2 regions of the Streptomyces sp. NPDC059875 genome follow, and region 1 is predicted to be linked to the other one. Evidence: riboswitches for the same ligand, from Rfam matches in the RefSeq annotation. Region 1 holds a riboswitch; the other holds the start of a gene.

What was found. Region 1 has a riboswitch for ZMP and ZTP ahead of ACFV9D_RS25215 (bifunctional 5,10-methylenetetrahydrofolate dehydrogenase/5,10-methenyltetrahydrofolate cyclohydrolase). Riboswitches for the same ligand answer to the same signal wherever they lie in the genome.
Region 2: another riboswitch for ZMP and ZTP. It lies ahead of glyA (serine hydroxymethyltransferase); the one in region 1 lies ahead of ACFV9D_RS25215 (bifunctional 5,10-methylenetetrahydrofolate dehydrogenase/5,10-methenyltetrahydrofolate cyclohydrolase).

Annotation. Positions count from the first base shown of each region.
Region 1 is NZ_JBHWJZ010000022.1:56,053-59,553, forward strand. It holds gene ACFV9D_RS25210 (GAF domain-containing protein) at 1-1,032, opposite strand, end outside; ZMP/ZTP riboswitch at 1,186-1,292, shown strand; gene ACFV9D_RS25215 (bifunctional 5,10-methylenetetrahydrofolate dehydrogenase/5,10-methenyltetrahydrofolate cyclohydrolase) at 1,321-2,175, shown strand; gene ACFV9D_RS25220 (hypothetical protein) at 2,282-2,935, shown strand; gene ACFV9D_RS25225 (SWF or SNF family helicase) at 2,940-3,501, opposite strand, start outside.
Region 2 is NZ_JBHWJZ010000018.1:22,082-25,582, forward strand. It holds gene rocD (ornithine--oxo-acid transaminase) at 1-833, opposite strand, end outside; ZMP/ZTP riboswitch at 942-1,034, shown strand; gene glyA (serine hydroxymethyltransferase) at 1,183-2,472, shown strand; gene ACFV9D_RS22160 (hypothetical protein) at 2,488-3,288, opposite strand; gene ACFV9D_RS22165 (RNA polymerase sigma factor) at 3,263-3,501, opposite strand, start outside.

The sequences.
Region 1 (3,501 bases):
GACCCCCGGCGCACGGGAGCCGGGAAGCAGCGGACCCGCGTACGCGGACAGGGCCGACGACAACGCGCCCGAACCCAGGCGCCGGTCGACCGTGGCGAAGTCGGCGTCGACGGTCGCGGCCAGCCGGTACGGGCGGGAGCGCACCAGCTCCGCGCCGAGCAGCCCGCGCAGCCGGGACAGCTCGGCCCGCAGGGTGACGGGGGTGACCGACTCGTCCTCGTACAGGAGCGTCAGGAGTTCGTCGCCGCTCACCCCGTCCGGGCGCTGGGCGAGGACGACCAGGATCTCGCTGTGCCGCCGGCTCATCCGCAGTCGGCGGCCGGCCACGCTCAGCACCGCCTCGTCGCGGCCGAGCGCGGTCAGCCGGACCCGGTCCTCGGCCGGTGGGGGAGCGAGCAGCGCAAGCTGGGACTCGGCCGCCCGCGCCACCGCCTGTACGAACGCCAGGCTGTGCGGATGCGCGAGCCGGTCCCCGCCCGTGATGTCGACCGCGCCGAGCAGCCGTCCGGTGGACGGATCGTGTACGGGAGCGGCGGCGCAGGTCCACGCCTGCACCGGACGCCGGAAGTGCTCGGCGCTGAAGACCTGCACCGGCCGGTCCACGGCGATCGCGGTACCCGGCGCGTTCGTCCCGGCCACCGACTCCGACCAGCGCGCCCCGGCGACGAAGTTCATCGCGCCCGCCCGGCGCAGCGTCCCTGGGTGGCCCTCCACCCACAGCATCCGCCCTGCCGCGTCGCAGACCGCGAGCAGGTGCTCGCCATCCGTCGCGTACCCGCCCATCAGCTCCCGGATCACCGGCATGGCGGCCGACAGCGGATGCACTTCACGGTGCTCGGCGAGCTCCTCGTCGGCCAGCTCCACGCGGGCCGCGCCGTCCGGGCTCACGCGGGCCCGCGCCGAGCGTCGCCAGGAGTCGGCCACCAGCGGCCGTACCGGAGGGAGCTGCACCCGGCCCCCGCTGGTGAAGGCCTCGTGCGCCCGACGGAGCGCCCCGGCATCCGGCTCCGACGCCACCCACGCATCGCTCAACTCGGCCTCCACGTCGAGGTGTACCGTGCCGTCCGTCGTCATCGGGGTCATCGTCGTGCTCGCGCGGGCCGCTCACAAGCGTCCGGACGCCACGGCATATGCACCCTGACCGGACACCGCCCCCCGGCCCCACGGAGGCCTCACGTAGAGTGGGGCCCGGGCCGTGACTGGCGCTTGAGGTGGATCACCACCGGGGAGCGGCCCGGCGGACTCCACGCACCCGCGCGGACCCGTCGCTGCCGTGCGCCTGGGCGATCACCTGTCATCCACGACGCCCAGGAGTGGCCCATGTCCACCAGCACCGCTTCCCTCATGGACGGCACCGCGCTCGCCCGCCGCACGGTCGAGGAGACCGCCGCCCGCGCCGCCGAGATCACCCGCCGCACCGGCGTCACGCCCTGTCTCGCCACGGTGCTCGTCGGCGAGGACCCGGCCTCCGTCACGTACGTGAAGATGAAGCAGAACCGCTGCGCGAAGGCCGGAATCCGCTCCAAGCACGTCGAGCTGCCCGCCTCGACGACGACCGAGGAGCTCGTCGCCGCCATCACCGCGCTCTCCGAGGACCCCGAGGTCCACGGAATCCTGCTCCAGCACCCGGTCGGGCCGCACATCGACGAGCGCGCCGCGTTCGAGGCGATCGCCCCGGCCAAGGACGTCGACGGCGTCACCATGGCCTCCTTCGCCGCCATGGGCTTCGGCCTCCCCGGCTTCGTCTCCTGTACGCCCGGCGGCATCATGCGCCTGCTCGACGCGTACGACGTCGAGCCGAGCGGCAAGCGCGCGGTCGTCGTCGGCCGCTCCGCGATCCTCGGCAAGCCGGCCGGCCTGCTCCTGCTCGGCCGTGATGCGACCGTCACCTACTGCCACTCGCGCACCATCGAGCTCTCCTCGATCGTGCGCGAGGCCGACATCCTCGTGGCGGCCGTGGGCAAGCCGCGCTTCATCAAGGGCGAGGACATCAAGCCCGGCGCGGTCGTCATCGACGCCGGCTACAACCCGGGCAACATCGGTGACGTCGACTTCGAGACCGCCGCGGAGCGGGCCTCCCTCATCACCCCGGTGCCGGGTGGAGTCGGCCCGATGACGATCGCCGTGCTCCTCGCGCAGACCGTCGAAGCGGCGGAGCGCCAGCTCGGCCTCTAGCACGAGAACGGGTCACGTGCGGCCCGTGGGCGAACGAACTCTGTCACGGTTCTGTACGTGGTGTGCTTCAACTTGCCTTCAGGGAACGGAAGCTGACGGTACGTGAGTGACCCTGGTCACCATGTCCCCGCTCTCCGTCGACCTGTTGTCGCCGATCCGGCACGTCGTCGTCCCCGTCCTTCTCGCGGTGGCGGGTCTCGTGGCCGTGAGCTGCCACAGCGGCGGGGGCGGCGCGGCCCGGTACTCGGCGGACCCTGGGGACCCGCCGGACCTCGGGGCCGCGCGGACCGCCCAGGCCGCGAGCCGACAGCTCGCACCCCAGGGCGAGGCCGCCACGCACCGGCCCTCACCCGTCACCGCCACACCCGGCGACTCCCCCTCGCACGTCAACGCCACGGCCGTGCCGTATCAGCGGCTCGCGCAGGGGGAGTGCTTCGACATCGACCGGGAGGCACCGGGCACCGTCGTGCGGCGCGGTTGCGACCGGCCGCACGACGCCCAACTCGTCGCCGTGGTCCGGCTGACCGGCGACCACCGCACCGACCAGGACGTACGCGACGCGGCCGCGGGCCTCTGCCGCGAGCCGCTGCGCCGCAAGGCCGCGGAGCAACCGCACGGCACACGCTGGACCACCTTCGTCCAGTACCCGTACCGCAGCGGCTACCTGCTCGGCTCCGACTCCGTGGCCTGCAGCCTCGCCGCCCACACCCCGGACGCCGCCGGTGGCGCGGCCCGCAAACTCACCGCGCCGCTCCAGTGACGCTTCAGCCGTCTCCCACCGGCTCTCCCGCCGGTCCCACCGACACTCCCGCGAGCGCGGCAGCCGGATCCTGGTCGGCAGGCCCTGCCGGGATCCAGTGGCCGCGCTCCTTGCGGTAGGGCCACCAGCGGCCGTCCTGTCCGAGCCGCAGCTGTGCCTCCGCGCCGACCACCGTCCACCGCGCAGCACCGGCCGGCCGCAACACCGGCCGCTCGGCGTCGTCCCAGGCCTCCGCGAGCAGCGTCTTCGCCCGAGCCAGCGCCTCCGGGCCCGGCGTCCACTCCTCCTCCAGTACGGACAGGGCGGCCGCGCCCCCGAACCGCCACGCGCGCGTGGCCAGGTCCAGCTCCGCCCGCCGTCGCCCGGACCCGGCGGCGAGCCGGGACGCGATCCACGACGGGGCGGAGCCGGCAGCCAGCCGTACCGCGTCCTGATCGACCGTCAGAGATGGTTCCGGCGCCGTCCGTTCATGGCCCGGGGCGAGCGCCTCGGCCAGCAGCCGGTGCGCCCGTCCGGCCGCGTCCGACGCCAGGAACTCCAGCGCCGCCGGGTCGAGGCCGGGCGCC
Region 2 (3,501 bases), on a different contig from region 1:
CGGAACACACCGAGCACATCACGGTCCGCGACCACCGCCGAGACCGGGACGACACCGCCGCCCAGCGCCTTGCCCAAGATGTACACGTCCGGCACCACGCCCTCGTGCTCGCACGCGAACGTCCGCCCGGTCCGGCCGAGGCCCGACTGGATCTCGTCCGCCATCAGCAGCACGTTCCGCTCCCGGGTCAACTCCCGCACCCCGCGCAGATATCCGGCCGGCGGCACCAGGACCCCCGCCTCGCCCTGGATCGGCTCCAGGAGCACCGCCACGGTGTGCGCGGTGACCGCGGCCTGCATCGCCGTCAGATCCCCGTACGGGACGATCTCGAAGCCCGGCGTGTACGGGCCGTAGTGGTCACGGGCCTCGTGGTCCGTGGAGAAGCTGACGATCGTCGTCGTCCGGCCGTGGAAGTTGTTCGCCGCGACCACGATCTTCGCGTGCCCGTCCGGCACGCCCTTCACTTCGTACCCCCACTTCCGCGCGGTCTTCACGGCCGTCTCGACCGCCTCCGCGCCCGTGTTCATGGGCAGGACCATCTCCTTGCCGCACAGCTCCGCGAGCCGCGTACAGAACTCCGCGAACCGGTCGTGGTGGAACGCCCTCGACGTGAGCGTCACCCGCTCCAGCTGCGCCCGCGCGGCGTCGAGCAGCCGCCGATTGCCGTGCCCGAAGTTGAGCGCCGAGTACCCGGCGAGCATGTCGAGGTAGCGGCGTCCCTCGACATCGGTCATCCATGCCCCGTCCGCCGAGGCGACGACGACGGGCAGGGGGTGGTAGTTGTGAGCGCTGTGCGCCTCCGCGGAAGCGATCGCGTCTTGCGTCCTCGACACGGGATCTCCGTTCGTCCTGCGGCCCGGGGGTGGGTGTGGCCCCTTTCTTATCGTCGCTCGGATGGTGGAAGAAGAAACCTTGGGCGACGGCGCGCCCGCTAATGTGGATACACGCACGGCGACTGGCGTACGGGGAAGCGACCCCGGGGGAGCCGTGCGCGGCAGGATCAACACGAGGTGCCGTTCGCCTGGGCACCACGGGAACAGAACAATCCCGTGTGGGTGCCGCCCGCCCCCTGCCTTCGGCGGGTGAGCCCCCAGTTCGCACCACTGGGACCCGTCCCGTGTGGTGCCGGCCGGCTGGGCTGACCGTGACCCCGGGATCCGCCAACACGCCCGGAGGAACGCCATGAACGCCACCCCTCACGCCGTCGATCTTCCCGCCCACCACCCCGCCCTCGCCGCCACCGACCCCGAACTCGCCGCGCTCGTCGGCGCCGAGGAGCAGCTGCAGGCCGAGACCCTGCGGCTGATTCCCAGCGAGAACTACGTCTCCCACGCCGTCCTCGAAGCCTCCGGCACCGTCCTGCAGAACAAGTACAGCGAGGGCTACCCCGGCCGCCGGTACTACGAGGGCCAGCAGAACATCGACAAGGTCGAGACCCTCGCCATCGAGCGCGCCAAGGCCCTCTTCGGCGTCGACCACGCCAATGTGCAGCCCTACTCCGGCTCCCCGGCCAACCTCGCGATCTACCTCGCCTTCGCCGAGCCCGGCGACACCGTCATGGGCATGGCCCTGCCGATGGGCGGCCACCTCACCCACGGCTGGGGCGTCTCCGTGACCGGCAAGTGGTTCCGGGGCGTGCAGTACGGCGTGCGCCAGGACACCGGGCTCATCGACTTCGACCAGGTACGCGACCTCGCGCTCGCGGAGCGGCCCAAGGTGATCTTCTGCGGCGGCACCGCGCTGCCCCGCACGATCGACTTCGCCGCCTTCGGCGAGATCGCCCGCGAGTCCGGCGCCGTGCTCGTCGCCGACGTCGCCCACATCGCCGGCCTGATCGCGGGCGGCGCCCACCCCTCCCCGGTCCCGCACGTCGACGTCATCTCGACCACCACCCACAAGACCCTGCGCGGCCCGCGCGGCGCCATGCTGATGTCCCGCGAGGAGCACGCCAAGGCCCTCGACAAGGCCGTCTTCCCCGGCCTCCAGGGCGGCCCGCACAACCAGACCACCGCCGCCATCGCCGTCGCCCTGCACGAGGCGGCCCAGCCCTCCTTCCGCGACTACGCCCACGCGGTCGTCGCCAACGCCAAGGCCCTCGCCGAGGCGCTGCTCGCCCGCGGCTTCGACCTGGTCTCCGGCGGCACCGACAACCACCTGATCCTGATGGACCTCACCCCCAAGGAGGTCCCGGGCAAGGTCGCCGCGAAGGCCCTCGACCGGGCCGGGATCGTCGTCAACTACAACACCGTCCCCTACGACCCCCGGAAGCCCTTCGACCCCTCAGGCGTCCGCATCGGCACCCCCTCCCTCACCTCCCGCGGTCTCGGTACGGAGCACATGGTGCAGGTCGCCGACTGGATCGACCGCGGTGTCGCGGCGGCGGGCTCGGGCGACGAGGACGCGCTCCTCAAGATCCGCGCGGAGGTAGCGGAGCTGATGGCGGCCTTCCCGGCGCCGGGCCTCCCGGTCTGATCCGGCCGCGGGCGCTCAGCCCGCCGACTCGGCGATGCGGCGGGCCTCCTTCAGGGTCGGCTCGCCCTCCAGGCGCAGGGTCAGGGCTCCCGCGTTCCTCGTCCAGAGGAGCGTGGGGCCCGCCGTGCGTATCGAGTGGGTCCACTCCTGCCCGCTCGCGTCCGTCATCGGGAACCGCAGCAGATGCGGCTCGGCGAACCAGTAGCCCTGCTCCCCGTCCGGCAGATCGACCCACTCCGGATGCGTCTGCACCTGCTTGCCGAAGCCCACGTCGAGCCGCGCCGGGAACTCGTCGAGCCGGACCGTCCGGTCACCGTCCCCGTACCAGCACAGGCTGATCACCGCCCGCCCCCGCTCGGCCGCGCCGGTCACCGAGACCGCGTCCGGCGGGCGGAGCGCGCTCGGTATCAGCGGCACGAAGCCGGCCCTGCGCCCGGCCTCCTCCAGCGGCACCGGGTCGGGACAGCCCGGCACCACCGAGCCCGGGTCGGGGTGCGCCCGGGGGTCGAACCGCACCTCCACCCCGCCGAAGCCGAACCAGTCCGCCACCGTCGCCCGCACCGGCGGGGTCAGTACCAGGACCACCAGGACCCCGGAGAGGACCGCGAGCAGGGCCCTCCACCGCCCGCGCAGCCACGCGAACCACACCCCCACGAAGGACGCCCGCGCCCACCGTCGCCGGGGGACCGGCGCCGGCGCCGGCTCCGCCAGGAGCTGAGCGAGCACCCGCTCGGCCATGGTCTCCCCGTCCACGTCCGGCACCCTCAGATGCCGTCCGAGGTCACGCAGCTCATCCGAGAGCCCGTCGTCCGTCATGCTCGTCACCTCCCTCCAGTGCCATCCCGAGCTTCTTCAACGCCCGGCTGAGCCGGGACTTCACCGTCCCTCGCGGCCAGCCGAGCGCCTCGGCCGTCTCCGTCTCGTCCAGCTCCAGCAGATACCGATGGATCACCACCTGCCGGTGGTCCTCGCCGAGCCGGTCGAGCGCCGCGAGCAGCTGCCGCCGCCGCTCGTCCTCCTCCACCGCCA